DNA from 4 places in the Bacillus sp. NEB1478 genome. Region 2 is predicted to be linked to each of the others. Evidence: riboswitches for the same ligand, from Rfam matches in the RefSeq annotation. Region 2 holds a riboswitch; each other region holds the start of a gene.
What was found. Region 2 has a riboswitch for cobalamin ahead of metE (5-methyltetrahydropteroyltriglutamate--homocysteine S-methyltransferase). Riboswitches for the same ligand answer to the same signal wherever they lie in the genome.
Positions count from the first base shown of each region.

Region 1: another riboswitch for cobalamin. It lies ahead of RGB74_RS18040 (acyl-CoA thioesterase); the one in region 2 lies ahead of metE (5-methyltetrahydropteroyltriglutamate--homocysteine S-methyltransferase).
Region 3: another riboswitch for cobalamin. It lies ahead of RGB74_RS07255 (ribonucleoside-diphosphate reductase subunit alpha); the one in region 2 lies ahead of metE (5-methyltetrahydropteroyltriglutamate--homocysteine S-methyltransferase).
Region 4: another riboswitch for cobalamin. It lies ahead of RGB74_RS08475 (DUF4430 domain-containing protein); the one in region 2 lies ahead of metE (5-methyltetrahydropteroyltriglutamate--homocysteine S-methyltransferase).

Region 1 is NZ_CP134049.1:3,547,307-3,555,097, reverse strand. It holds gene RGB74_RS18055 (zinc ribbon domain-containing protein) at 192-458, shown strand; gene RGB74_RS18050 (threonine aldolase family protein) at 473-1,570, shown strand; gene RGB74_RS18045 (MFS transporter) at 1,766-3,295, shown strand; cobalamin riboswitch at 3,345-3,525, shown strand; gene RGB74_RS18040 (acyl-CoA thioesterase) at 3,874-4,347, shown strand; gene RGB74_RS18035 (YbaN family protein) at 4,364-4,777, shown strand; gene RGB74_RS18030 (hypothetical protein) at 5,248-5,622, opposite strand; gene RGB74_RS18025 (acyl-CoA thioesterase) at 5,619-6,155, opposite strand; gene cidR (cidABC operon transcriptional activator CidR) at 6,576-7,451, opposite strand; gene RGB74_RS18015 (peroxiredoxin) at 7,562-7,791, opposite strand, start outside.
Region 2 is NZ_CP134049.1:1,957,623-1,965,413, forward strand. It holds gene RGB74_RS09620 (quinone oxidoreductase family protein) at 59-1,021, shown strand; gene metE (5-methyltetrahydropteroyltriglutamate--homocysteine S-methyltransferase) at 1,108-3,402, opposite strand; cobalamin riboswitch at 3,548-3,741, opposite strand; gene odhB (2-oxoglutarate dehydrogenase complex dihydrolipoyllysine-residue succinyltransferase) at 3,965-5,227, opposite strand; gene RGB74_RS09635 (2-oxoglutarate dehydrogenase E1 component) at 5,220-7,791, opposite strand, start outside.
Region 3 is NZ_CP134049.1:1,498,290-1,506,080, reverse strand. It holds gene RGB74_RS07260 (ribonucleotide-diphosphate reductase subunit beta) at 1-706, opposite strand, end outside; gene RGB74_RS07255 (ribonucleoside-diphosphate reductase subunit alpha) at 696-2,924, opposite strand; cobalamin riboswitch at 3,226-3,430, opposite strand; gene RGB74_RS07250 (3-hydroxybutyrate dehydrogenase) at 3,498-4,289, opposite strand; gene RGB74_RS07245 (GntP family permease) at 4,312-5,706, opposite strand; gene RGB74_RS07240 (sigma-54 interaction domain-containing protein) at 6,040-7,407, opposite strand; gene RGB74_RS07235 (class I SAM-dependent DNA methyltransferase) at 7,708-7,791, opposite strand, start outside.
Region 4 is NZ_CP134049.1:1,723,565-1,731,355, forward strand. It holds gene ccsB (c-type cytochrome biogenesis protein CcsB) at 1-482, shown strand, start outside; gene RGB74_RS08465 (response regulator transcription factor) at 632-1,348, shown strand; gene RGB74_RS08470 (ATP-binding protein) at 1,345-3,135, shown strand; cobalamin riboswitch at 3,240-3,424, shown strand; gene RGB74_RS08475 (DUF4430 domain-containing protein) at 3,572-3,973, shown strand; gene RGB74_RS08480 (ECF transporter S component) at 3,945-4,490, shown strand; gene RGB74_RS08485 (histidinol-phosphatase) at 5,311-6,123, shown strand; gene serA (phosphoglycerate dehydrogenase) at 6,220-7,791, opposite strand, start outside.

The sequences.
Region 1 (7,791 bases), 1.6 Mb from region 2:
TTTTCGTTCAACGAAAAACAAAATTTGTATATAATGGTAATATATATAGCGCATTACAAAAGTGATGTACAAATGTAGTAAGGTAAACGAAAACTATATTTCGGTGAATTAAATAATCACATTTAGACAGAGGGTTCCAGCTCTCTGTCTCGAATTTTTATTGGAAGCAAGTATTAAAGGAGACTATACATATGTCAAAAGCAAATAAAAATTGTCAAAGCTGCGGTATGCCGCTTGTACGTGATGAAAAAGGCGGAGGAACTGAAAGAAACGGTGAAATCAGCAAAACGTATTGTAGTCATTGTTATATAAATGGTGAGTTTACAGCTCCTGATCTAACGGCTGATCAAATGAGAGAAAGAGTGAAAGGTAAGTTAGTAGAGTTTGGTTTCCCTAAATTCTTAACCGGAATGTTCACTCGTAACATCCACAAGCTAGATCGCTGGAAAAATCAATAAAGGGAGGTATTTCTTTGAGTGATAATAATCCTTTACTGGAAGCCTATAAGCAAACAAAATACCAAGTAACCAGCCATGGTAAAAGAAACATCGATATTTTGAAGGAAGCATTGGAAACAATAGATGGTCATCAAGATAGTGATATGTACGGCGAGGGTAAAATAATAGAGGAGTTCCAAGACAAGATGGCAGCGTATCTAGGTAAAGAGTCAGCTGTCTTCTTTCCGAGCGGAACAATGGCACAGCAAATTGCATTAAGAATATGGTGTGATCAAAAAGGGATAAAAAAAGTCGCATATCATCCTTTATGCCATTTAGAGATCCATGAAGAAGATGGGTTGAAGGAACTGCATCATATTGAACCGATTTTGCTGGCAGATAAAGATAGAGTCATTACGCTAGAGGATGTTACCGGTTTGAAAGAGGATATTTCCTGCCTGCTTCTCGAGCTTCCTCAGCGTGAGATTGGCGGGCAGCTGCCTGATTATGAGACGCTACAAGCCATTTCGGCTTATTGTCGTGAAAAAGGAATCAAACTGCAACTGGATGGGGCACGTTTGTTTGAAATCCTGCCATATTATCAAAAATCGGCGGCTGAGGTTTGTGAGCTTTTTGACAGCGTGTATGTTTCTTTTTATAAAGGAATTGGCGGAGTAGCAGGAGCGATACTAGCAGGTGAGAAGTCTTTTACAGATGAATCAAAGGTTTGGAAAAGACGCCACGGCGGTGACTTAATCAGTCTATATCCGTATATTATCAGTGCGGATTATTATTTTAATCAACGGATCGATAAGATGGAGCAATATTATGAAGGTGCGAAAGAGCTGGCTGCACTTTATAACCAATGTACTGATGCAGCTACAGTTCCAATTCAACCTGTTTCGAATATGTTCCATGTTCATTTTAAAAGACCAAAAGAAAAAGTTGAGCCTATTCTTGTGGATATCTACAGAGAATCAGGAATCGGGTTAACAGGTCATTTAAGGGAAGTTAGCGAGAATGAGTGTAATTTTGAAGTCAGTATTGGCGATCAGTTTAAAGATGTTCCTAAAGACAAGCTAAATGAGGCATTTCGTCAACTTAACGAGAGATTAACAGGGGTTGTGAAATAGAATAACAAGCTAAAAACCATCGAATTTTCGGTGGTTTTCTTTATGTTATCAGAGATCATGATGGCGACTGATAATGCCTGTCGTCAGACAGTTTTATTTGTCATAAAATGACTTCCATATTTTGTTGTTTTTTATAATTATCATGGTATTCTAGTTTAGTGGAATTTTAAAATACGGGGGAAGAAGTGAGTGCATATGGAACAAAACAAAAGAATGCCATTTGTTATCCTGGCTATGGCGCTGGGGCTTTTTATGTCATCTCTTGATAATACAATCGTTTCAGCAAGCATAAGCCAGGTTATTCAAGATATCGGCGGATTCGAAAAGATGAGCTGGATCTTTACAGCTTACATGCTAGCTGCGACAAGTACGATGTTGGTGTTCGGTAAAATGAGTGATTTATTTGGCCGAAAATTGTTTTACCTGATTGGAATCAGCCTGTTTTTAATCGGATCTGCTTTATGCGGAACAGCTCAAAACATTGATCAATTGATTGCATATCGTGTGATTCAAGGGGTTGGTTCTGGAGCGATTTTTCCGATCTCGTTTACGATTATTTATTCGGTCTCAACCAGCCCTAAGCAAGCGGCTAAAATGTCTGGAATATTTGCAGGGATATTCGGTATCTCATCTGTATTAGGACCGCAGATCGGAACATGGATTTCGGAAGCTTCATGGTTAGGATGGAGATGGTGCTTTTACGTGAATGTGCCGTTTGGAATTCTATCTATCATTGCTTTAATGTTTGCTTTAAAAGAATCCAAGTCAGATCAAAAGCCAAAAGTAGACTATTTAGGCACGCTGCTTTTGATTACTTCAACCGTATTGCTTCTGCTCGGCTTAGAGTGGGGTGGAAAAGATTACGCTTGGGATTCGGTACAGATCATCTCCATGTTTAGTGGAGCAGCTGTTGCGATTGCATTATTCTTATGGGTTGAAACGAAAGCTGCAGAACCGATTTTACCGCTTGAAATTTTTAAAAATAAGATGGTGCTGGGCACAAGTATCGTAGTATTCTGCCAAGGAGCAATTATGTTCTCGGCGATTACGTACCTGCCGATTTTATCTGTCGCGGTTATGGGGAATGAAAATTCAAATGGCGTACTAACACCAATGATGTTTCCAATCATGATCGGAGCCATTATAGGCGGATTCTTATGTACGAAAATTCCATTCAGAACGATCATGATTATCTCGATGGGTATGGGCATTTTTGAAGCGTACATGTTAGGAAGCATTACGCATGAAACTGCGAAATGGACGGTTACGCTTGTCATGATCATGATGGGTCTTGTTGTACTGGGGCCATTAATGAGTGTTTCGCAGAATGCTGTCGCTCAATCTGTTGATATGAAATACATGGGGATCGCTTCATCTGTTGTTGGTTTTTGGCGCAGCATAGGCGGTGTAATGGGAGCGGCGATAACAGCAACGATCGTAAATAGCGACTTAAAAGAAAAGATGCTGGATTTTGCAGCAGCTTCTAAAATGCCGGCTGACCAGATTGGAAAGATGGCAAAACCAGAAATCTTAATGCAAAAAGATGCAAACCTTCCTCCGCAATTAGTGGAGTTCATGAGAAGTGCGCTTGAAACAGCACTGCATCATGGATTTATGTTAGCTCTTATTGCCGGTTGCTTAGGGTTAGTCGTAGCTTTCTTTGTTGGCGGAGATCGTTATGTGATGCGGCAAGCTGCTGAAGAAACAGGAAAAGCAGCGAGTTAATAGCGTACAGCTTGTCTTTTGAGAACGAGCACAATAAAATATAGATAATTAAATAACAAATAATCATGGTGTCTGTTACAGACTTAATAGGGAATCTGGTGCAAAACCAGAACTGTACCCGCAACTGTAAGTGCTGACGAAATAAGCGAAAACCACTGTCTAAAAACGGGAAGGGCTTAGAGTAGATTGACGCACGAGTCAGGAGACCTGCCATGTTTATCGCGTTGATCTTCTTCGGGAGTTGGGAAGATAAGACGAAGGAATTTTAATTGATGCAGAGTATTTCTGTTTAATTAAGTATTCTTACGTTTTATTTATATTCTTCCTCCATCCTTAGTGATGGAGTTTTTTGTTAATTGATAAGCGTCGAATCTCGTCGTCAGCTTTGTTTCTGCGATACTCACGTATGTTGAATACGCGTCCGTTTCTCGAAACTTTGCTTCCTCGACCTTCTTGCTTCTTAATTAACAATGTTTGTTAATTGATAAGCTTCGAATCTTTTGTCAGCTTATTAGTACCAATTACCAGCTCCCACAACTAAAACCTAGGAGTTTCAAGCTCCGGAATTGAGGAATGGGATGGAACAGTTATCAGCAAACATATCAAGAACGATCCAGACAAAATTGGTGTTGCCTCCTGATACGAATCACATGGGAACAATCTTCGGCGGAAGGGTGTTATCTTACATTGATGAAATTGCTGCAATAGCGGCTATGAAGCATAGTCAAAAGGTTGTTGTGACAGCTTCCATCGACAATGTGAACTTTTTATCCTCTGCAAAAGTGGGAGATATTTTAATTTTAGAAGGTGTTGTAATTTCAACAGGAAGGACATCTATGGAGGTTTATGTAAAAGTAGAATGCCAGAACTTAGAAACGGGAAATCGGACATTGAATACGACTTCGATTTTAACGATGGTAGCAATTGATGCAGAAGGTACCCCAACACCTGTGCCGAGTGTTATTCCAGAAACAAAGGAAGAAGCTGTTCTGTTTCAAAGTGCCCGGCTCAGAAAAGAAAACCGATTGTTTTATAAAAATGTGAATCAATAGGGTGATAACTGTTAAGATGGACTCAGACCAAATTCATACAGATGAGGGGATGAGTCTCGTGAAGGTCAAAAAAGCATTTTTCATTTTTCTCGGAATGTTGTTTTTGTTGCTCGGAATCGTAGGGCTGCTATTGTCCCTCATTCCAACCACACCTTTCTTACTTGTCGCTTCTTATTTTTTCATGAAGGGATCGAAAAAGTTCGATAACTGGTTTAAAGGAACCTCGATCTATAAAAAACATTTAGAAGAATTCGTAAAAGAAAAAGCATTAACACGAAAAAAGAAAATCATGATCAATTTACTAGCTGACATCATGATTGCCATACCGTTTATTCTTACTGATAACCTTTATGTGAGAATATTATTAGTTCTCATTGTTTTATTAAAGTATTACTACTTCATTTTCAAAATTAAAACGAAGATAGAATAGAAAAACCTGAGTCAGCGGGAAACCGGACTTAGGTTTTTTTATGTATTTCAATTAAGCGTTATATCAAGGTTTTTTGTCGAAATTTGTAGAAAGACATAATTATTATAAATTAGACTCAATTGTGGCTCAAAAAGACTCAATCTTCCTTCGAACAGACTTAATTATTCAAATTCAGACTCAATTAACCTCGGATTAGACTTAATCGGCTCATTTGAACGACATCAACTCTTCTCATCGACCCGTTTTCATCAGCAATATTGGATGTGGAAGGTGCATTCGAATCATGATTCTTTCAGTTAATAGATTTTTCGGTACTTGAATGAAAAAATAATAATAAAAAAGGACTTAAAAAGTTGATTGGAGTGCAATGTGCGAAACTCAGGCCCCACGGAAATCAACCTCTTTTTCTTGAATACCGCCAAAGTATACAAAAAAACCGATCTGCTATTTTAGAGATCGGTTTACCTTATTTAATGAATGATTGCAGTACTGCCAGCTAGTGATTCTGGTGTTTTGCCTAGAGCGAGTTGGCTAAGTCTTGCGTAACCCGTATTTTGATATTCATTGAATGTATTTCTTAGTGCTTCAATGTCTTTGTCGTCTGTTAGTTTTTGAATTTCTTTTTTATAAAGACGAATAACTGAGCGATATATAAATTGAGGGTGTGAGTTCCCTGGATCTTCATTCATGATCAGGCATCCCATGTATTGATACGTTAATTGCATTGCACGTGTAAGGTTGATGACGTCTAATAATTTATCAAATAGTTCAGGATAAGACTGCTCTAAATTTTTGATTGCGCTTTGCGCCTCTTTCAATTCATTTTGGCTGCATAATGTGATCACGCAAATACCTCCTCTTTTGTATCCCAAGGTTTCTTAAGTGAAATAACTTCCGCTAATTCTTTACTTTTCTTTCTTCTAGACTTACGTACTTCTGCTCTTTCTTTTGCCGTTTCAAATAAGAATTTTTCCTCTTCTGTTTCAGGGATAACTTGCGGGACTTCAACCGGCTTTTTGTCTTCGCCAAGGGCAACGAATGTTAAAAATGCTGTAGCTGCAATTCTTCTTTCGCCGGTCATCATATCTTCGGCAATAACTTTACAGAAAATCTCCATTGAACTCTTTCCTGTATAGGACACGAAAGATTCAATACAAACAGAGTCAGTTTGGTGGATTGGATGCAAAAAGTCGATTGAGTCAGTGGATGCTGTTACACATTCTTTTACTCTGGCATGCCTTCTGGCAGATAGAGTTGCGTTGTTGTCCAGCTTTCTCATTAAAACTCCGCCAAACAATGTATTGTAGTTATTTAAATCCAGGGACATAACCTGGTCAGTATTGATAATACGGCTTTCTCTCGCTAATTTCGTTTCCATAGTATCTCTCCTTTCAAGATGTGGAATCGAATATTTTTTATTGGATGCTTGGTTGAAATTTACAAATGCATCTCATTTACATTGCCATTTTACGCCGGGTTAAACATGAAGTAAAATGGCTATTTTTCACTAAGAACATAGCTTTCATCTATGTAAATGCTTACACCTATGAAACGAAAGGGGACTGACCCCAAACAATTTATTTCCTTTTCTAATTCTTTCAATTTGCTCAGGGTGTTTACTGAGTTTTTTTGGTTTATTTTTTCGATTTTTATTTTTCCTATTTATAAACGACTTGTATTTCCCGACTATTTCTTAAGGGGTTCATCACAGGTCGGCGAAGCTTCACTGCAAAACAAAAACCCTGGAAAAGGCAGCATACAACGCAGCCTTTTCCAGGGTTTTAAACTAAGTTTCCAATTATAGTTGTTCTTTCGTATACCGTAGCCATTCTTTTGCGGCATAGGACAAATATTGATCTTTGTTCCAAATGATTGCCAGATTCCAGCCAATAGAAGGGTTTACCACTTTAATTGTTCTTACTTTTTCTGTGAGATGACGGCAGATGCTTTCGGGTAAGAGAGATACACCTAGCTTACATGCTACCATTTCCTCGATGAACGACCATTGTGAGCTTTCAGATATGATATGCGGATTAAAGCCTGCTTGATTACAGGAAGAGATGATTCGATCGTGCAGAGCGAAATCTTTATTAAAAGTAATAAATGATTCTTCACTCAACTCTGATAAATGAATTTCATCATGATTAGCTAGCTTGTGGTCAGGGTGGATAATCAGCCTGAAATCTTCTTCCATAAAGGAAAAGTACTCAAAGATATCGTTGTTTGTCGGGAGTACAACAACACCAATATCGAGCTGGTGGTTTTCCACTTCTTCTTCTATTTTTTTAGAACCGTTCTCCATCAGTTCAAAGGTTATCGCAGGGTATTTATCATGAAAGCTTCCTACTAATTTAGGGAAGAGTGTCGGATCAAAGATAGGAGGCAAGCCGATCCGGATGTGTCCTTTTTTCAGTTCAAGCAGATTATCCATTTCGGTTTCAATGTTATGGAAGGCTTTATCGACGAGCTTGGCCTGTTCATAAATGATTTTGCCAGCATCTGTTAATATCAATTTTTTTCGCGATCGGTTAAAGAGAGTGATTCCGAGCTCATCTTCCAAGTTTTTAATCATTTTACTTATGGTGGGCTGTGTAATAAAAAGCTGTTCTGCCGCACGGGTAAAGCTGTTGTGTTTTGCTACTTCGATAAAATATTGTAATTGTTTAATATCCATTTTCACACCTGCACTTCAAGATCTGATTCATATTAGTATGTAGCTTATCAGAATTTCTTAGTTTATACGAATTAAAAAAATCAGCCTTTCATCTCAGGCTGATTCATCATTTATTGTGGTTTCGAACATAACCGCCAGTCGTAGCACTGAATTTCTCCTGCTTGTGCTTGTTTTTCACGTTCTTTTGCTTCTTGAATCGTTTTTGGTGCATGAACGATGAGCCGGTCTCCAATCAGTTCGTTTTTTGGCCAGTTTGCCGGAGTTGCTGCTTTATGTGCATCTGCAGTCTGTAAAGCAGTAACAGCTCTCAAAATCTCATGAATATTACGACCAACATTCT
Region 2 (7,791 bases):
TCACTTGAAAATGGTTACAATAATAATGAAATCAGACATCTATGAATGGAGAATGAAAATGAAAGCACTCGTATTTGATAAATTTGGCGGCTCAGATGTATTAAAATATCGTGAAATAGCAGATCCTTCTATTGGAACAGATGATCTTTTGTTAGAAATGAAAGCAATCGGTTTAAATTATGCAGACGTATATAGACGTAAAGGCAACTATCACTTAGAAGGTCAGCCACCTTACTTACTTGGTTATGAAGGTGCTGGTATCGTAAAACAAGTAGGAAAAAATGTACAGGATATCAAAATTGGTGATCGTATAGCGTTTGCGGATGTACCTTCAGCAAATGCCGAATTAGTCGTTGTTCCAAAAGAAAAGGCAATTCCCATTCCAGGTGGTGTTTCTTTTGAAGCAGCATCATCCCTCTTACTTCAAGGTCTTACTGCACATTATTTAACAAAAGATAGTTTTTCCATTAAGCAAAAAAGCCTTGCCGTCGTTCATGCTGCTGCAGGTGGTGTTGGCCAGATCCTTATTCAAATCATTAAGATATTAGGCGGCGATGTAATCGGTCTAACTTCCTCAGAAGATAAACGTGAAAAAGCCTTATCAGCTGGAGCCGATAAGGTTTTCCTTTATAAAGAAGAATGGAAAAAGGAAATTATGAAATACACATCAGAAAAAGGTGTAGATGTCGTATATGAATCAGTTGGTTCCACAATAATGGATAGTTTTGATGTTACCCGGGTAGGTGGGACTGTAGTGTTTTTTGGTATGGCAGGCGGAGATCCTGTTAAAATTGATCCTCGAATGCTGATGGACACCTCTAAAACCTTAACTGGCGGAGACCTTTGGAATGTACTGACATCACATGAGGAACGAGTAAAACGTTCTCAAGAATTGTTTGAGTGGGTAAAAAGCGGAAAATTAAATCTTTTGCATACTGTCTTCCCATTAAAAGATGGTGGAGCAGCACATGATTATATAGAAAGCAGAAAAAGCACAGGGAAAATATTGCTTATTCCTTAAACAAGGATTATAGGATTCTTTGAGTGAAAAAAGCGATAAAAAGAAGAATAAAGCGGCTGGATTTTAGCCGCTTCATTTAATTGAACTTACCCTTTAACTAACAGTTCTTCACGTGCCTGTTTTGTAGCTTTTACCATTACTTCTAATGCTTTAATCGTTTCTTCTATTCTCCTGGTTTTTAAGCCGCAATCAGGGTTGATCCAAAATAATTTTGGATCCAGCACTTGAATTGCACGGCTGACATTTTTTTGTAGTTCGTCCAGTCTCGGAACGCGTGCGCTATGGATATCATATACTCCAAGACCAATACCACTATCATAAGAGATTTCTTTAAATGCGTTAATTAGTTCTCCATGACTTCTCGAAGTTTCTATAGAAATCACATCTGCATCTAAGGCTTTAATTGATTCGATAATATCTTCAAAATCTGAATAACACATATGAGTATGAATTTGTGTGTCATTCTTTACTGACGAAGTGCAAAGTTTGAAGGCATTAACAGCTGCATTAAGATAACTTTCCCATTTTTGACGTTTCAAAGGTAAGCCTTCTCTTAGTGCTGGTTCATCGACTTGAATCATTCGTACACCGTTTTCTTCAAGTATTTTAACTTCTTTTCGAAGAGCTAGTCCAATCTGATTAGCTACATCATATCTTGGTAGATCGTCGCGAACGAACGACCAGTTCAAAATAGTAATAGGTCCGGTTAACATTCCTTTTACAGGCTTATTTGTTAAAGATTGAGCATACAATGTTTCCTTGGTTGTCATAGCTTTATGATAATAAACATCTCCATAAATGAGTGGTGGTTTTACGCATCGCGACCCATAAGATTGCACCCAGCCATTTTTCGTAAATTGGAATCCGCCTAATTTCTCTCCGAAGTATTCAACCATATCTGTACGTTCGAATTCTCCATGTACAAAAACATCAAGTCCTATATCTTCTTGGATTTTTATCCACTTTTCGATTTCTAATTTTATATATTCGTCATATTTATTTTGGGACAACTCCCCTTTTCTCCACTTAAGCCGCTGTTTTCTAAGTTCTGAAGTTTGCGGGAAACTTCCAATTGTTGTGGTGGGGAGAATCGGTAATTGAAGTGCTTTACTTTGAATCTCATTACGTATATGAAAAGGAACATCACGCTCTACCGAATATGTATCAATGTTTTCCATAGCCTCTGAAATGAGATGATCATTTCTAAAGGATGAACGGTTTAATTCAGAAATAGCTTTGGCACTTGCTTCCGCTTCTTTCAGAATGGATTTTCTCCCGTTATTTAATCCATTTGTCAGCAAATTAATTTCATGTAATTTTTCATCTGCGAAAGATACTGCTTCTTTTATGATATCCTCAATGCTTTTTTCATTTTTAATAGTCACAGGAACATGCATTAAACTAGATGAAGGCTGAATTATTAGACGGTCTTTTGAGACAGCTTCACATAAGTCTTCTAAAAAGGAATACTTATCATTAAGATTTGCTTTCCATATATTTCGCCCATCAATTATGCCGGCAGCAAGTACTTTATTTTTCGGAAAACCATATCTTTTTAACGCCATAAGATTTTCACCTTGATCATTAACAAAATCGAGTCCTATTCCTTGTACAGGAAGTCTCATTACAGCTTCATAGTGCTCTATACTATCAAAATAAGTCTGTAGTATTAATTTTAAATGCGGTGCTGCATCATGAAGGGTTTGATAAACATCCTCAAATATCGTAAATTCTTCTTTAGTAAGGGTTGTAGATAAAATCGGTTCATCCATTTGAACCCATTCGGCACCTTCATTCTCCAATTCACTCAATATTTGAGAATATAGTGGTACTAGCTGGTTTATTGTGTCTTTTGTGTCTCTTTCTAAATAGCCTTTTGATAGCTTTACAAAAGTAATGGGACCAAGAAGGACTGGCTTCCCATTGATATTTAATCTTTCTTTGGCTTCCCTAAAATATTGAAGCGGCAGGTTTTCTGTCAGTTGTGGTTCTCTATCTCCTATTTCTGGAACGATGTAATGATAGTTTGTGTTAAACCATTTTGTCATTTCAGAAGCTACTGCATCCTTTGTTCCTCGTGCAATATCAAAATAAGTCTCAATAGGTACAATACCACCATCATAAGAAAAACGTTTTGGTACAAGTCCGAACATAGTAGCCGTATCGAGTACATGATCATATAAACTGAAGTCTCCAACAGGTATTAAGTTAATTCCGAAATCTTTTTGCTTTTTTAAATGCGTTAGACGTATTTCCGTTAATTGTTTTAAGAATTCCTCTTTTTCAAGCTTGCCAGACCAAAACTGTTCCAGTGCTTTTTTCCATTCACGATTCTCTCCAATTCTTGGATACCCCAAGTTTGAACATTTCACCTGATTCATCTCATTCACACTCCTTTTTATGTGTCTCAACAAAAAAATCCCTCTTTCAAGTCAGAAAGAGAGATTTATTACGTAATATTAACTAGAGTTGAGACCATCAATCATTCTCAACACATATCTCACTCCCCTCTATATCCACGTAGAGTATAAGCGTGTACAACAAGGCAGGTATCCTGACTTAAGTTCATTGCATTTTATGACCTTCCCATTTTCAAGCAAAACAGTGGTTTCTAATAAAATGCTCACTATTACAGTGGCGGGACCGCGCCGGAATCTCACCGGTCTTCCCTTTTAAGCTGAGTGAAAAAATCACGCAGCACCTGTTGTATATATAAAATTTTAAATAAATTCGTTTTTTTAATATAATTTAGAATTTAATAGACATCTTAGCATGCGAATTTAGCACTGTCAAAAAGAAAAACCATCACATTATATACTTGCAAAACTCAAATAAGTTTTAATTTTCCGGTTGTAAAACTCAAGTGACTTATTTGCAAAATGCAAATACAGTTGCAAAAAAAAAGCCCTGGACGTCTATTAAGACGTACAGGACTAAAGTTAATCAACCTTCTAATAACAATGATTCCGGATCTTCTAAAAGATTTTTAACTGTTGAAAGGAAGCTTACTGCTTCTTTTCCATCAACAATTCGGTGATCATAAGAAAGAGCAATATACATCATTGGACGGTTTTCCATGCGCTCTTTATCAATAGCGACAGGTCTCCATTGAATCGTATGCATTCCTAAAATACCAACTTGAGGCGCATTTAAAATAGGTGTTGAAAGCATAGAACCAAATATACCGCCGTTAGTAATTGTGAATGATCCGCCTTGAAGTTCTTCAAGAGTTAATTTCTTAGAACGGGCTTTTTGTGCAAGATCTCCAATTTCTTTTTCGATTGCAGCAAAGCTCATACGATCGGCATTACGTACAACAGGTACAACTAGTCCTTCTTCGGCACCTACAGCAATACCAATATCATAAAATTTCTTCAAGACCATTTCGTCGCCTTGGATTTCTGCATTTACAGCAGGGAATTTTTTAAGTGCTCCTACAACAGCTTTCGTAAAGAACGACATATAACCTAATTTAACACCATTTTGTTCAAAGAACTTGTCTTTTCTGCGAGCACGAACTTCATTGATCGCAGTCATATCTACTTCGTTAAATGTTGTTAGCATTGCAGCCGTTTGCTGTGCTTCAACTAGACGTTTAGCGATCGTTTGGCGTCTGCGTGACATTTTCACACGTTCAACAGGTTTGTCCGGATTTACTGGTTCAGCAGCTTTTGTTTGCTGTGCTGCTGGCTTAGAAGTGCTTGGAGCGGATTTTTCACTTGGACTTTCAGAATGACGCTTTACGTCTTCTGTACGAACTCGTCCAAGTGGATCACGAGTAGAAACTTCTGTAAGATCGATTCCTTTTTCTCTTGCAAGTTTACGAGCTGCTGGAGATGCGATCGGACGATCAGCAGCTTTAGTTTCTTCTGTTTCTTCCTTTGCAGCAGTTGGTTCTTGTTTTTGAGCAGCTTCTTCTTTCGGCTGTGCTTCGGTTTTTTCTTCTGAAGTACTTTCAGTCTCAGCTGCTCCGCTATCAGCGATCATAGCGATTACGTCTCCAACTGATACAGTGTCGCCAGGCTGAACTTGAATGCTTTTTAGAACTCCATCTCGTTCTGCACTTATTTCGATGTTGACTTTGTCCGTTTCTAATTCGACTAAGTCTTCACCTTTAACAACTGCTTCACCTTCTTTTTTTAGCCACTGTGCAACTGTACCTTCTGAAATTGATTCGGCTAATTCCGGAACTTTAACTTCAAACATGTTCACGGCCTCCCTCTCGCGATTGAATGTCTATTGCTAACGATGTTTGGATGATTTGTTCTTGTTCTTTTTTATAAATGTCAGGCTCTCCGCCAGCGGTACTTGAACGTTCTTGTCGGCCAATATAAGAAACATGTACACCATTTGGCGCTACAGCACGAAGTTTAGGTTCAATGTAAAGCCAAGATCCCATATTTTTAGGTTCTTCTTGGACCCAGATCAAATCTTCTACATTCGGGTATTCTTTTAAAAGTGCATTCATTTCTTCTTCCGGGAACGGATAGATTTGTTCTACACGAACAATATGCAATTCTGTTCTTTCGATTTGATCCTGCTCTAGTGCTTTTTCAAGATCAATCGCAATTTTACCAGAACATAACAAGATTTTTTTCACTTTCTCTTTTTCCTTGCCAAGACCCTGCTGCTCAAATAATGGTTTGAAATGGTCATTTTCAAAGTTTTCAGCAACAGATGCGACTTTCGCATCACGAAGTAAACTCTTAGGAGTCATTACAACTAATGGACGTACTTCATCCATTGAAAGAAGCTTCGCTTGACGTCTTAAAAGATGGAAATATTGAGATGCAGTAGTTACGTTTGCAACAGTCCAGTTGTTTTCCGCACCTAGCTGCAAGAAACGTTCTAAGCGGGCACTTGAATGCTCAGGCCCTTGTCCTTCATATCCATGTGGTAAAAGAAGAACCATTCCCGATTTTTGTCCCCATTTCGCACGACCTGCTGAGAGGAACTGGTCGAACAATACTTGTGATACGTTAGCGAAGTCACCATATTGAGCTTCCCATATTACAAGGGTCTCTGGTGCAAAAACGTTATATCCGTATTCAAAGCCAACTACTGAAGATTCAGAGAGCGGGCTGTTATGAATAGCAAATGATACATTAATATCGTCTATACCATGAAGCGGCGAGAATTTTTTACCGTTTTCGCTGTCATTGAGTACAAGATGTCTCTGTGCAAACGTTCCGCGCTCAGAATCTTGACCTGTAATTCGAATCGGTGTTCCATCTTTTAATATGGATGCAAATGCTAGAGATTCTGCCATTCCCCAATCAATTTTTTCATCTTGAAATGCTTTGCGTCTGCGTTCTAGAATTCGCTTGATTTTAGGATATACATTAAAGTTTTCTGGCCAAGTCAACATCTTTTCCGTTAATTCCTGAAGTTCAGATACTGGCATTGTGGTATCGATATCAGGAAGTGCTTTTGATAATGGTTCTGGAAGTCTAGTATCTTCTAATCTGAACTTTTCTTTTCTGCCTTGAACTTTATCATATTCTGTTTGATGCTTCGATAACACTTCATCTTCAATGGATTTAACTTTTTCTTCTGTTAATGAGCCATCTTTCACAAGCTGCTGCGCGTATAAAGTACGAACTGTCGCATGACTGTTTACTTGTTTGTAAAGCTTTGGCTGAGTTGCAGAAGGATCATCCATTTCGTTATGTCCAAAACGTCGGTAGCCGATAAGGTCAATTAAAACGTCTTTTTGGAAACGTTTACGATATGCATAAGCTAGACGAACTGCCGCAATACATGCTTCAGGATCATCTGCATTTACATGAATGATAGGAATTTCAAAACCTTTTGCAAGGTCACTCGCATATTTCGTTGAACGAGAGTCGCTGCTGTCTGTCGTGAAGCCGATCAAGTTATTTGCAATGATATGAAGTGTCCCGCCTGTTTGATAACCTTTTAAACGGCTTAAGTTAAGCGTCTCTGCAACGATTCCTTCACCAGGGAATGCTGCATCACCATGGATAAGGATTGCTAAAGCTTTAGAAGTATCTTGTACTGGATAGCCTTTGCTGTCTCGCTTTTCTTGCGCAGCTCTTGTATATCCTTCTACTACTGGGTCTACGTATTCTAAATGACTAGGATTGTTAGCCAATGAGATTTTAATTTTTTGTGCTTTGGCAGCTTCGATCGTACGGCTAGCTCCTAAGTGATACTTAACGTCACCAGTCCATCCAAAATTGATTCCTCTTGAACCTTCTGAAGGAACAAGTTCTTTGTTCGGTGAATGGTGGAATTCAGAAAAGATTAATTCCAGCGGTTTACCGAGAACATGTGCTAAGACATTAAGACGTCCACGGTGAGCCATCCCGATAAGTGCGTGTTCGGCACCATCTCGAGCTCCTTCTTTTGCTGCTTCGTCCAACATAGGTACAAGCATATCTACGCCTTCAATTGAAAAACGCTTTTGACCAACAAATGTTTTATGAAGGAATTTTTCAAATCCTTCCACTTCCGAAAGTCTGTAAAGCAGTTCTTTCTTCTCGTCAGCTGAAAAATCAGGATAATGTTGACTCGTTTCTACCATTGTGTTCAGCCATTGGCGTTCTTCAGTTTCATGGACATGGCTAAACTCATAAGAAATGTTTTTTGTGTACACTTCCTGGAGCATTTGAATCGCTTCCCACCCGTTGTTCACTGAGGATGGCGCTTCTTTCCAAATAAAGGAAGGTGGTATCGCTTTCAAATCTTCAATAGTTAAGTCGAATTCTTTCGGGTCAATATGGTGAATGTCTTTTGGAAATTCTCCA
Region 3 (7,791 bases), 460 kb from region 2:
TGAAAATTTGGCAAAACAGATAAACATGCAGCTGTTCATCCCTATTAATATAGTTAATCATCGTTGAAGTAGATACCATTTTTTGATTTCTCGCCAAATTATAAAAGAAGCTAAATCCTGAGTAAAAATTTAAGCCTTCTAAAATAACATCATAGATGATCGATTTCAAAAATGTTTCTGGAGTTGGATTTTGAACAAATGTTTCATACCCATCTGCTATAAAATCATTTCGTTCACGCAGCACTGGATCTGTTTTCCAATACTCAAAAATCTCATCCTGCAGTCTTTTCGGAACTAATGAAGACAGGACATACGAATATGACTGATTATGAACGACTTCTTGAAAGGAAAGAGTTGACATAAGTGCTGAAAGACTTGAATCTGTTAAATACGCTGCCACCCTGCTGGAATAATCCGTTTGGACACTGTCTAAAAAAGCAAGCAAACCTATTATTTTATTAAACGTATCTTTTTCTTTATCTGATAGAAGATTATACTGCTTGCTGTCACTGGACATATTGATTTCAAAAGGTGTCCAAAAGTTGGCGAGCATGTTTTTATATAGCGGGTATGCCCATGTATGCCGAACATCATCCCAATTTAAAATGTTTGAGCTTCTCCCATTAATAACCCCAGTGGAAGCATTTGGTGCATCTACATCATATATCTTTCTTTCTTGCAGCCTTTCTTGCTCTTTAACTTTCACAACTTTCACATCCTTCTAGTTCTATTGAAGTCGATCTCGTGTAATACGTTGTTTTAAGCCCTTTTTGAAAACTGAGCATGTGCAGTTCGAGCAGTTCTTTCGCTTTAATATGATTGTGTACATAAAGATTAAATGAAATCGATTGATCTACATGCCTCTGTCTGGCTGCATTTTGTAAAATACTCCACTTTTGATCCACTTGAAATGCAGATTTGTAGTACCATGTTGTTTCTGCGTTTAAATCAGGAGCTGTTACTGGAATCTTGTAATTCTTTTTTTCTTCAGAATAAAATTTCTTAAAGATCGGATCTATACTCGGTGTTGAATTGGCAATAATTGAAGTAGATGAATTTGGCGCAACCGCAATAAGATAGCCATTTCTTATTCCGTTTTTTCTTACCTGCTCATTCAATTGATTCCATTTTTTAGATTGATATCCCCGCTTTAAGAAATAATCTCCAGACTCCCAGTCAGATTCTGAGAACACAGGGTATTTTCCTTTTTCTACAGCAAGCTCGTTACTCGCACTAATTACATAATAATTAATTTGCTCATATAGCTCATCTGCAAATTCTACCGCTTCCTCACTTTCCCATTTGATTCCTTTGTTGGCCAGGAGATGATGCCACCCGAATGTCCCAACGCCTATTGCTCTGTACTTTTTATTGGTTACAACCGCTTGGGGAACGTCAATACGATTTAAATCTATGACGTTATCTAACATTCTAATTTGAATATCAATCACTTTTTTCAGCACATTATCTGTTACGACTTTCGAAAGTGAAAGGGAAGATAAGTTACAGACGACAAAGTCACCCGGAGTCTTTCTTATGATTATTTCACCATCAACCGTTTCCTCAGATTGCACGATGGTTGGAGACATATTTTGCATGATTTCTGTGCACAAATTTGATGCATAGATCATCCCTGCATGAGGATTTGGATTTAGGCGATTTACAGTATCCCGATAGAACATGAATGGTGTACCTGTTTCCAGTTGAGATTTCATGACTCTCTTCATGATTTCAATCGCTGGTACCGTTTTTTTGGAAATTCTTTCATCCTTAACACATTCAAAATATTTCTTTCTGAACTTTCCTTCTCCCTTTTCATCATCGTAGAAGTCTTCTAACGAATATCCTTTGATCTTCCTAACCTCATGGGGATCAAAAAGATACCAATCTAATCTTTTCTCAACATGCTCCATAAAAAGATCCGGTACACAAATCCCCGTAAAAAGGTCATGTGTTCTCATTCTTTCATCACCGTTGTTTAATTTTGCATCTAAAAACTCAAAGATATCTTGATGCCAAACATCAAGATAAACTGCAATTGCACCTTGTCTCTGACCGAGCTGATCAACAGAAACTGCAGTATTGTTTAGTTGTTTCATCCAGGGAATAACTCCTGAAGAATTGCCTTTAAAACCTCTTATATCAGAACCTCTAGAGCGGATTTTACCGAGGTAAATCCCAAGTCCCCCTCCGCCTTTAGATACTGTAGCCGCATCTGTATTTGAATCAAAGATCCCTCTTAAACTATCGTCAATGGTATCTATAAAACACGAGCTAAGCTGTCCATAGCTTTTTCCAGCATTCGCTAGTGTTGGAGTTGCGACCGTCATATAAAGATTGGATAACGCCCAATAGGCTTCTTTTACTCGTTCCATCCTAAAATGAGTATCTTCATCCTTCATCAAAAAAAGAGAGATAACCATCCACCGTTCTTGCGGGAGTTCATAAAGTTCATGGTTAAACCCTTTTGCTAAGTAACGATCGGATAGCGTTTTTAACCCAATATATGTAAACAAGTTGTCTCTTTCAGGCTCGATCCATTTTTCTGCTTCTTCAATTTCTGAAATTGAATAAGAGTTTAAAAGAGATTTATCATAAATTTGGAGATTCACTAATTGTTGCAGGAGACCATAAAGATTTGAATATGGGCTCTCAACAATATTTCCGTTTCTATTCTTTTTGGCTTCATTATACAGCTGTTTCAAATATAAACGAGATGCTACAAACGTCCAATCTGGCTCCTGAGCATTTAACTGGCTTAGAGCCTCCATTATCAAAATATTATTTAGTGATTGATCATCATTATTCTTTTTTTCAAACTCTTCAGCTCTTTTTAAAAAGTCATCTCCATTCAGTTCTGTAAATTCTCCTATACAATTTCTCAACCATTCCCCGTGTGTAGATCTTTTAATAACTGTTTCCATTGTTACCACTCCTTATTAAAAATAAGATCTGTTAATTGAAAGTGTTGATAATCCTTGGAAATCAGAAAAACCACTCTCTTTCCGCGGACGAACCGCCAAGCCTCCTCGGTGTACCTCCTGCGGGGTCTCGGCAGCCCGTTTTTCCGCACGAGTTTCGCTGATTCTCTTTGCCTTTTCAACAACGATGTTTAACAGAACCTAAAAATAAAAAACCCTCTTCTTCAGGAAGAGGGTTAAGAACGTTTAATAAACAACAATAACCAATACTGTTGTGCCGTTCTTTCTCCCAATCCCCGAGGAAAAGAAAATAGAAGAATCAGGCAGGTCTACTGGCTCTTGCTTCTTCCTACTCTGGGCCTTCCCATACAGCAGCCATTAGTTATAGCCATTCTGTACAGTGGCAAATCCATTTCGTCCACAATCACAGTTGCGGGGACAGCTTCGGTTTTAAACCGAATTCCCTTTTAAGCCGGAAAAATACCGGCACCTGAATTCTCTATATATAGTTTTATATTAATAAATTTGACACTAAATATAGTGTTTGTCAATGAAAACATGTCTGAATTTGATTATTTATTGAGCTACATATCCGCCGTCAATTACAATCGCTTGCCCCGTAACACCTTTTGCTTTGTCACTAGATAAAAAGATGGTATAATCCGCAATCTCTTGAACATCCAATAAACGTTTTTGGGGGACGAGTGGATAGATCACTTCTTCTAGCACTTTTTCAAGTTCAACATTACGAGTTTTTGCTAAGTCTTCTAATTGTCCCCTAACAAGCGGAGTGTCAACATAACCTGGGCAGACAGCATTTACAGTAATGCCATGCTCTGCACCTTCCAATGCAGCAACCTTAGTTAAGCCAATAACGCCATGCTTCGCGCTGTTATAAGCAGATTTTCCAGCAAATCCGACCAATCCATTAATCGAAGCCATGTTGATTATGCGGCCAAAACCTTGCTTTTTCATGATGGGAAATACGTGTTTAGTAGCAATAAATGGCGCTGTCAGCATCACGCTTATCAGCTGCTGAAACTTTTCAGTAGGAAACTCTTCTAAAGGGGAAACATATTGTAATCCCGCATTATTTATTAGCACATCGATACGATTAAATGTTTTCAGCGTCTCATCCAATGCTGCTTTCAACTCATCTTCATTCGTAACGTTGCATCCCAAACCGAGTACTGTACTTCCGGTTTTTTGCAATGAATTTGCTGCTTCCTCTGCTTTATCCCGATTAAGATCACTGATGACAACTTTTGCCCCATTTTTGGCATACTCTCTTGCAAGCTCGAGGCCAATCCCACTCGCTGCACCTGTTATGAAAACAACTTTATCTTGAACAAAAGACTTCACGCTCATCCACTCCAATTCTAATCCAGTTTTATACGATTCCCGTCATATAATACAGAGCGATAATGACGAAAACAGCAAGTGTCTTAATGAGTGTCATCGCAAAAATATCGATATAGGATTGTTTATGTGTCAGTCCTGTAACAGCTAAAAGCGTAATAACTGCTCCATTATGCGGAAGTGTATCCATCCCGCCGCTGGCCATAGATGCAACTCTGTGAAGCACTTCAGGGCTGATTCCAAGCTTATCTGCCTGTGCTATATATTGTTCGCTCATTGTAGCTAATGCAATACTCATACCGCCTGATGCAGAACCTGTAATACCTGCTAAAGTCGTTGTTGTAATCGCTTCGTTTACAAGCGGATTTTTGATTGTATGGGACATAGCACCATTTACAGCTGTAAAACCTGGTAGAGCAGCAATTACTCCGCCAAAACCATATTCTGAAGCCGTATTTAAAGTGGCAAGCAATGCTCCGCCAATCGATAAGTTAATCCCTTTGTTAAAGTTTTTGCGGATTCTTCCAAATGAGAATAATAGAACCGTTACAATACCGATAAGCAATGCACCTTCTACAGCCCATACTGCAGCAAGTGCAGGTATTTGAATGGGAGGTACAGTTTTCATGCCGATTGCAGAAAAATCAAACGTAGTTCCATAATATTTTGGAATAAGAACTGTAAACCATTTATTGAAAACACCTACTAAGATCAGGGGCAAGATTGCAACAAATGCATTTGGAAGTTTTTCTGATTCGATTTTTTCAGGTTCATTGATATGATCTGTTCCATATCCTTCACCTTTTGCTTTAGCCGTTCTTCGTCTCCACTCTAAATAAACCATTCCGATAATAAAGACGAATAGTCCGCCAATAAAACCAAGCCATGGCGCAGCCCAAGTTGTCGTGCCGAAGAAAGATGTTGGAATGATATTTTGAATTTGAGGACTTCCCGGAAAAGCGTCCATTGTAAAAGTAAAGGCACCCAACGCGATAGTTCCTGGAATAAGTCTTTTTGGAATATCAGCTAATCTGAACAATTCTGCCGCAAACGGATAAAGTGCGAACGCAACAACAAATAGTGAAACTCCTCCATAAGTAAGAATTGCTCCTACTAGAACAATTGCAAGCATCGCTCTGCTTGGGCCGATCAATTTGATTACAAATTGAGTAATAGACTTAGCAAAACCTGACATCTCGATTACCTTACCAAAAATTGCACCAAGTAAGAAAACCGGGAAATATAGTTTAATAAATCCGACCATTTTCTCCATGAATACTCCTGAGAAAAACGGAAGCACATGACCGGGCTCTGTTAACAACACTGCAAAAAGTGCTGCGATTGGTGCGAACAGTATGACACTAAATCCGCGATAAGCAACAAACATTAAGAAAAACAATGCTAATAAAATAATAATAATGTCCAATTTTATTCCCCCTACTTTTTATTTACTGCAGTCACGACTATTAAAATTGTGCACCTCTTTTGGAAATCACACCTCACTATTTAAAGCGCTTACAATTTTAATAATGTACCTCCTTTCGAAAATAACCATTCAACTAAATAGTTTGCAAGATTCATGCCAAGTTTAAATATGCATCATAAATACAAATAAAAATATTAGTTTTCCGAAAAATCGGAATAATAAACTTAATAAAGTTAAATATGTGACTTTATGCATTCTTAAGAGTTTATCTATACATGAAATAAATAATTCCGAAAAAACGGAATCGTATTCCGTTTTTTCGGAAAACCATATTCAGTTCTTTATGTTATATTTTTTTATCTTATCATACAAATTGGTTTTCCCTATGCCAAGCACATCCGCAACTGCCATTACGTCTCCATTTAACTTTTTTAGTTGACTCAAGATTACTTTTCTTTCTGTTTCTTGTACATATTCCTTTAATGTCTTTGAAGAGTCATCAACTTGAAGCTTTTCTGATAAAAAGTCAGGAAAAGCATTTAATGAAATTTGATCACTAAGGGTCAATTGCAGTGCCGCCTCCACAAAATTTTTCAATTCCCTGACATTCCCCGGCCAATCATAGGTCAAAAATGCATCTTTAACATCTTGATCGACTCTTATTATCCGCTTGCCTGTTTCCGCACATATTGATTCGATAAACCTCTCTGCCAACGGCCAGATGTCTTCTTTCCGCTCCCGTATTGGCGGAACATGAATTTGCAGAACATTGATGCGGTAAAATAAGTCTTCCCGGAACCGATTTTCCTTAATGAGCTCCTCTAACGGCCGGTTAGTAGCAGCGATTACCCTTACGTTTATTTTCTTTGAATGAATCGCACCAACCGGTTCTATTTCTTTTTCTTGCAAAACACGGAGAAGTTTAATCTGCATATTTTGCGGCAAATCACCAATCTCATCTAAAAACAATGTACCACCATCGGCTAATTGGAACTTTCCAGGCTTCCCTCCTTTTTTCGCACCTGTAAAAGCTCCCTCCGAGTAACCAAATAACTCAGATTCAAAAAGATGTTCTGGAACGGCTCCACAATTTATTTTTATAAATGGTTTAGCACTTCTTTCACTTAGCTGATGGATGCTATGCGCTAATAATTCTTTGCCGGTCCCGCTTTCTCCTCTAATCAAGACAGTCAAATCACCGCTTGCAATGTTTTTTACCCGATCTTTAATTCGTAAAACTTCATCAGAATTTCCTGCAAAATCATTTAATGTGTAAGTAGCACCATTAACAACATGCCATTCTTTTTTATAGAAGTTCAACTCATGAAGCAATGCTTTAATATGTGAATTCATTTTCTTCCATTGTTCTGTGTCTCGAAAAATAACCGTTCCAACTGCGCCTATAACATTGCCCTCAAACATAATAGGAATTCTGTTTGCAATCATATAATTACCACGGATAAACTGCAGATCAGCAATCTCAACTTTTCCTTGCAGCACTGCTTTATGCATTCTCGTATTTTCAATTACATTTGTGACGTGTTTTCCAATAACTTTTGCAGGATCTTCGCCTAAAAACTCACAATAAGTTTTATTCATATATTGTACATAACCTTCATGATCTACGACTACAATCCATTCGTAAGCGCTGTCAATAATGGTTTCTAAGATTTGATGTTTAAGTAACGGGTCTTTTAGCATTTTCTCACGCCCTTTTTCATATAAAGTCCATCTATTGAAAGATTATTAATACTATTGTAACGTACACTTCTTCTTTCTTCATAGGAATAAAAAAGCAGTCAAATAATAGGGCTGTCATCGTAACCATTACGTTCTTAGAAGTGGTTGATTTCCGCTCACACGTACTCGCTTTCCCCGAGGGTTAACTCACACCTTTCCGCCAATCAACTTATCAATGAAGTCTCATTGCGAAAATGAACTAAAAACAACAATCTTCTAGAAAAGAGCCATAAAAAAGAAGCATAGGCAGATGCCTTATGCTTACTTCATTTTTTGGGCAGCAAATAAAATTCTCTCAGCATCGTTTGCCAGAGCTTCATCTTTAAAATCGCCGGTGATACTCAG
Region 4 (7,791 bases), 230 kb from region 2:
CTGGTTTTGGCCCTCTTTTCAATACACCATCCTGGATGCAAGGTGTGAATGCATCTATTAAACTGAATACATTTATTTGGTCATTATTATCTGGTTTAGTTCTGTACTGGCTTCTGCGTCTTATTCTTAGAAAAAGAATTTCAGCAGCACTTCAAAGAAAAGTAAAAAACGTAAACCCAGAATTGCTTGATGAAATTAGTTATCGAGCAGTAGCGATTGGATTCCCGATCTTTTCATTAGGAGCACTCATTTTTGCGATGATTTGGGCACAGCAAGCTTGGTCACGGTTTTGGGGATGGGATCCAAAAGAAGTGTGGGCACTGATTACTTTCTTATTTTACGCTGCATACTTGCATCTAAGGCTTTCAAGGGGCTGGCACGGAGAAAAATCAGCCTGGCTTTGTGTAGTCGGATTTTGGATCATTACGTTTAACTTGATTGCTGTTAACCTTGTTTTAGTTGGATTACATTCATATGCATAACAGCAAGAAGGAAAAGCCTCTCTTTATTCAAGAGGGGTTTTTTCATACAATGTTCCCAGTTTGTTTGTACCTGTTTACTTCATGTATGATAGAAGAGGATAAACGGCTTATGTAAACATTATTTTTGAATGATAATGGAGGATTGAAGAATGAATACTGAAGCAAAAATTTTAGTTGTAGATGATGAAGAACGCATTCGTAAACTGTTAACCATGTACTTGGAAAGAGAAAATTATGAAGTATATGAAGCTGAAAATGGTGAAGATGCATTGCAGATGGCTGTTTCCATCAACTTCGATCTTATCCTTTTGGATCTCATGCTGCCCGGAATGGACGGAGTAGAAGTATGTGAAAAATTGCGGGAGAAAAAAGCTACACCTGTCATTATGCTGACAGCAAAAGGAGAAGAGTTAAACCGTATTCAAGGTTTTGAAGCAGGAACAGATGATTATATAACAAAACCATTCAGTCCCCGGGAAGTTTTGTTGCGAGTTAAGGCTCTTTTAAGAAGATCATCACCAACAAAGTTCCTTCAAACAGAGACGGTAGCGAAAAACGTGATTGTATTTAACCACTTAACGATAGATCATGATGCACACCGTGTAACAGCAGGGGGGAAAGAAGTGAACCTGACCCCAAAAGAATATGAACTGCTCTATTATCTGGCTAAAACACCAGACAAAGTGTATGCACGAGAACAGCTATTAAAAGACGTATGGAACTATGAGTTTTTTGGCGATCTGCGAACGGTTGACACACATGTAAAAAGATTACGTGAAAAGTTAAATAAAGTTTCGCAGGAAGCAGCTTCAATGATTGCGACAGTTTGGGGAGTAGGATATAAGTTTGAGGCGGGGAATGAATGATCTGGAGAAGTGTCGTAGGGAAACTCTGGATCACAATATTGCTGTTAGTATCTGTTGTGCTAACCTTATTGACAATCTTGCTTACTCAATTCTTTGAAAACTTCTATGACAGCCAAGCGAAAGAACAGTTAACGAAAATGGCTGACAGACTTGTTCTTATTATGGAGAATGATAAGAACAAAGAAGAAGCAATACGAATTACAAATGAAATGGCTGAGGCGTATTCAATGTCTGTTATGATCATTGATGAAAATCATCATTCATTTATTTCAACAGATTCTTTTGAAAATTCACCGTATATTCCAGTTTCGGTTTTTAATAAAAATGAGAAACTGTCATCTGTGATGGAATCAAAGGAAAAAATTTATACAAAAGGTGAATTTCCTGTCATAAAGAATAATGAAAGATCATCGCATACAATGATTGTTTATGGAGAACCTTACAGCGTGAATGGACAAGCTGGCGGGGTATATGTGTACCAGTCGATTGAGAACATAGAAGAGACAACCAATCATACGAAGTATTTGATCTTTTTAGCTGCTGGAATAGCCATTATTTTAACAACAATTTTTGCCTTCTTCTTATCAACAAGGATTACTGCTCCTTTGCGAAAAATGAGAGAAGCGGCAATGTTTGTTGCAAAAGGTGAATTTGATATGAAAGTTCCAATCTTAACACATGATGAGATTGGAGAATTGGGAATGACTTTTAATCGGATGGGCAGACAGCTAAAAAATAACATTACAGCCTTAAATCAAGAGAAAGAACAGCTTGCTAGTGTTCTAAGTTCAATGGCAGACGGTGTTATTACATTTGATAGAAGAATGAATATCTTGGTTACGAATCCCCCAGCAGACCGTTTTTTGCAAGCCTTTTATTATGAATCAGGCATGAAGTCGCAGAAAAAGGAAAATGTTTTGCCGGAAGTTGTTATTCAATTGTTCCAAAAGGTTGTTTCTCTCGAAAAAGAGCAGCTGACCGAAATTGATATACAAGGCCGCTCTTGGGTTGTTGTCATGACTCCGTTATATGATAACTCTGTTATTCGAGGAGCAGTTGCCGTGCTGAGAGATATGACTGAGGAACGAAGAATGGATAAGCTGAGAGAAGATTTTGTTGCGAATGTTTCACATGAATTGAAAACACCGCTCAGTATGCTGCAAGGGTACAGTGAAGCAATCGTTGATGATATTGCTGAATCAGAAAAAGAGAAAAAAGAACTAGCTAGCATCATATTGGATGAATCTAAAAGAATGGGAAGACTTGTAAATGAACTGCTAGATCTGGCAAAGCTGGAAGCTGGACATATGAAGCTTCATTATACACATTTATCCATACAGCCATTTGCCGAACGGATTATCAGAAAATTTCAAGGGCCAGCAAAAGAACGGAATATTCAATTAAGCCTGCAAATAAATGGTGAGCCAAAAGAGCTTGATATCGACCCTGACAGAATTGAGCAAGTTCTGACAAATTTAATTGACAATGCAATTCGGCACACATTAGATGAAGGTTCTGTCAATCTTTCCATAAAAATAAGTGAACAAACCGTCTCTTTTTACATTAGAGATAATGGTACTGGAATAAAAGAAGAAGATTTGCCATTTGTTTTTGAGCGTTTTTATAAAGGTGATAAAGCAAGGACGAGAGGGAAATCAGGGGGGACAGGACTTGGTTTAGCGATAGCCAGAAACATTGTCGAAGCACATGGCGGGCAAATCAATGTACACAGTAAAATGAATGAAGGTACGACATTTTCATTTGTAATCCCTCGAATGATGGAATAAAAGATCAAACTTTCCCGATTAATCTTGTTTCATAAGGAACAATTATTAGTAAAAATGATTTCATAAATTTCTCCAATACGATATAATAAATGAGAAAATTAATTTCATAATAATGTTAAACAGGTGCTGTCTGTTCACAGACAAGCATAATTGGGAAAACGGTTTAAATCCGTTGCGGTCCCGCCACTGTAATTGTGAGAACCCTAATAATGAGCCACTGTGTATACGGGAAGGCATTAGGGAACGATGAGCAAGAGCCAGGAGACCTGCCTGTTAATCATGAACATGACCTACGAGGATAGGGGGGTGTTAAACAGTGCCGATTAGCGGCATATGTTTTTTGCCTGTATACCAAAATTCTGAGCCCCTTCGTAGCTGAAGGTGCTTTTTTTGGTTTAGTGAACAAAAAGGATAAAAAATGGGGAAGAGGTATCAAATGAAAAAATTAGTAGCAGTATTCGCAGTATTAATGATGATGTTAGCAGGGTGCGGAACAGATGAAACGAAAAAAACATCCGATCAGCCAAAAACAGAACAAGCAAAAAAACAAGAAGTTACCGTTAAAATTACAAAAGATAACGGCAAGGAAAAAGTAACGGAAAAGAAAGTAGCCATTAAAGAAGATGAAACCGTAATGGATGTAATGAAAAATAATTTCAAACTAGACTTGATGTATGATGATTCTTTTATCAGCGGCATTGATGGAGTAAAGGGAAGTGAACAAGACAAAACATCATGGTTTCTTTCTGTCAATGGTAAAGAAGCAATGAAAGGTGCAAAGGAAATTAAAGTAAAACCAGGCGATGTGATTGAATTCGACTTACATAAATATGAATAAATTAACACTCAGAAGAATGACTCTCCTAGCACTATTGACAGCATTGTTAACTGTAGGAAGAATTTCCTTTGCCATCATTCCTAATGTACAGCCAAATACGGCAATATTGATTATTGCATCCTTCGTATTAGGACCTATACAGGGGCTTATACTTGCAATCTTGAGTACAATAACGACAAATCTCTATTTAGGGCATGGTTTATGGTCTATCGGTCAAATGGTTGCCTGGGGTCTTATTGCGATTATGAGTGGTTTGTTAGGCAAATATAGACATAAGACACCTTGGTGGATTTTAAGCTTGTACTCAGGTTTTTGCGGCTTTCTGTTTGGATTTATTATTTCATTGATCATGGGCGGTATAGTCGTTCAAAAGTTCTGGCCATATTATTTATCTGGTCTCCCTTTTGATTTTAACCACGCAATAGGCAATGTCATTTTCTTCATTGTTTTATATAAACCACTGTTGATTGTAATGGAACGGCATTTGAAAGGAAGAGAACATGGAAGGGCTGCTTAATAATAGCAGTTCTTTTTTTTATTTGTTAATTGATAAGCTGTGAATCTCGTCGTCAGTTTCGTTTTTGCGGTACTCACGTATTGTAATACGCTCCGTTCCTCGAAAACTTCACTTCCTCGACCTTCTTGCTACTCGTCGCAATTCGGAGTATTCGTGCAAGTACGCTCGTTTCTGAATTAACAAAGGGTTTAGTAGTGAAGCACCGAAGCTTATCTCCAGCTTTTTTTTTGGCCTAGTTCTTGATGGTTTTGGTTTTTAAATCAACCGATAATAAAGATGTTGATTGAAGCGGAAGATGCGAGACTCCTCGAAAATGAAAATCATATTTTCTTCGTACGATGTAACGCTGTTGAAGTTTTCCTTATCCTGCGGGATCAGCGTGCCAGCCACTTGAGTATTCTTCTCGCAAGGCATGCGACGAGGAAGCTCGATTCATCAGAATTTTCGTGCAGACGCAGGAGTAGGATTTAATAAGCATATGCAGTGGCTCACCGCCCGCCCCACGGAAAGCGAGCATCCTGCAGCGAAGATCAACTACACTTCTTTAAATAGCAACTAAGTTTACGATAACAGCCTATTTTTATATGAATTTTACAAAAAAGTAGTTCAATTTTCTTCTTTGGTGAATAGGATAGTAAAGTTGATGATTAGAACCTAGGAGGACAAAATGAGAGATTATTTAAACCGTTTCTTTGCTGTATTGTTTTTGACTCTATGTATAAGTGTATTGTTTTTGGGAGGGAAACTTGGAGCATAAAAGACTTGATAGATAGCTATATTCATGTTACATATGGTAAAACGTTTTTAAAAGGAGACCAATATGCTAACAGATTATCATGCTCATCTGGAAAAAGGTACCTTGTCAATCGATTATTTAACGCAATTTGTTGAGACTGCAAGACAAAAAGGAATTAAAGAATTCGGAATCTCTGAACATGCCTATCATTTCTATGAAACCAAAAACATCGTTTCTAAACCTTGGATGGAAGAAAGACGATATTATGCGATGAATGATTATGTACAGCTGTTCAGCAAAGCAAATGACCTAGGAATGGATGTTAGGATGTCTATCGAGATGGATTATACGCCAGGCAGTCATGATGAGATGGAAGCTTTCATTAGCAGCTATCCATTTGATTATGTCATTGGATCTGTTCACTGGGTAGACGATTTTGGCATTGATTTGGCAGAATTCAGAAAAGAATGGGACCGCAGGGATCTATATGAGACTTACAGAGCTTATTATGATCAGATTGTAACCCTTGCTGAATCCAATTTATTTGATATCGTTGGGCATATTGATCTTGTGAAAATTTTTAATTATGTACCAAAAGATAAAGAGTTTATGCAGGAACAATATGAGCGTGTAACAGATGCTATCAAGAATTCCAAAACATGTGTTGAAGTTTCTTCAGCGGGTTTGAGAAAACCTGTTGGAAGATTATATCCTGAGCCAGAGCTTTTATCTATGTGCTATAAAAAAGGAATACCAATCGTTCTTTCCTCAGATGCACATGAGCCGCATCAAGTCGGTGAAAACTACGCAGCGTCTATCAAATTAGCAAAAGAGGCAGGCTACAAATCTCTCATGACATTTAAAGAAGGCAGACGCAAAGAAGTTGAATTAGGGTAAAACAAATAAAGTATCATTAAAACAGCAAAATCAACGATAACTAGAGAAGAAAGGAGCTGCCACATGATGTGTAGCAGCTCCTTTTAACATTTTTATTTAAAGTTCAAGAGGTTTGCAGACTATTAGATCCTCGATCCCCGCAAGTTCCTTTTGAATATCTTCTGATGGCTGGCTATCAAACGTCAGCACCATCATTGCTTCTCCTCCGGCTGTCTTTCTTCCAACGTGCATAGTTGCGATATTTATATTTCTTTGCCCTAAAAAAGCTCCTACTTTACCGATGATTCCTGGTGTATCACGATGTTCGATATATAAAAGTGAACCTTGAGGCACAAAATCAACCGTATAGCCATTTAATCGAATGATTCGTCCTCCAAACCCTTTTACTAAAGTGGCGGAAAGTGTGAAAGTATGGTTTTGACCGGTTACTTTTACGTGGATGATGTTTGGATAGCCAAAATCGTCTGTACCATGTTTTTCTCCGACTACAATACCTCGTTCATTTGCAGCGATCATACTGTTCACATCATTAACTGGTCTGCCTAGTCTCGTTTGTAAAAATCCGCAAAGAAAACTGCGTGTTAATGGAGTTGTATCTGTTTCAGATAAAGTTCCTCCATAACCGATTGAAATTTCCTGAACTGGCTCCTTAAAAAATTGAGTAGTAAAGGAACCTAGGTCATTAGAAAAATCATAATAGGCGATTAGTTTTTCATACGTATCTTTTGATAAGGAAGGGAAGTTAACTGCATGTTTCAAAGGTTTGTTGAGAATAAATGATTTTATTTCATCGCTGGCCATAAATGCTACGTTCAGTTGTGCTTGAACGGTAGATGCAGCAATATGAGGGGTGACGACAACGTTCTCATGTTCAATTAATGACCGATTAACAGGTGGTTCTTGTTCAAACACGTCGAGAGCACAGCCTGCTAGGTGACCATTGTCTAAGTAATAAAGAAGAGCTTCTTCGTCAATGATGCCCCCGCGTGCACAATTAAGGATAAATGCCCCTTTTTTTGCGTTTTTCAGGTTGTCGGCATTTAAAAGTTTATGGGTATCTTTCGTTAATGGAGTATGAACTGTAATAATGTCACTTTGCTGAATGAGTGTGTTAAGATCAACAGATGTAACAGAGAGTTCTTTTTGTTTTTCAAGCGGAAAGTAAGGGTCAAAAACAAGGACGTTCATCGAAAAGCTTTTTGCCCGTTTAGCAAGTTCTGAGCCGATTCTTCCCATTCCTACTATGCCAAGTGTTTTTTGATAAAGTTCTTGCCCAGTATATTTTTTTCGGTTCCATTCTCCGGTCTTTAAAGAGTGGTTTGCTTGCGGAATATTTCTCAGCAAAGACATCATCATGGCCCATGTGTGTTCAGCGGTTGAAATCGTATTACCTTCTGGAGCGTTTACGACAAGTATCCCTTTTTTTGTGGCTGCTGCTACATCGATGTTATCAACACCTACCCCAGCACGGGCGATTATTTTCAAGCTAGGCAGCTTATCTAATACATCTTCAGTCACTTTTGTCGCACTTCGAACCATGAGGCCGTTAATTGACTCCGGTTCTTTTATTTCGTCGAGTTTTCCGAAGATCAGTTTGACTCCATCTAAATTTACTAAAGGTTCTACGCCATCTTTCTTTATTCCATCGCATACTAAAACAGTAGTTGT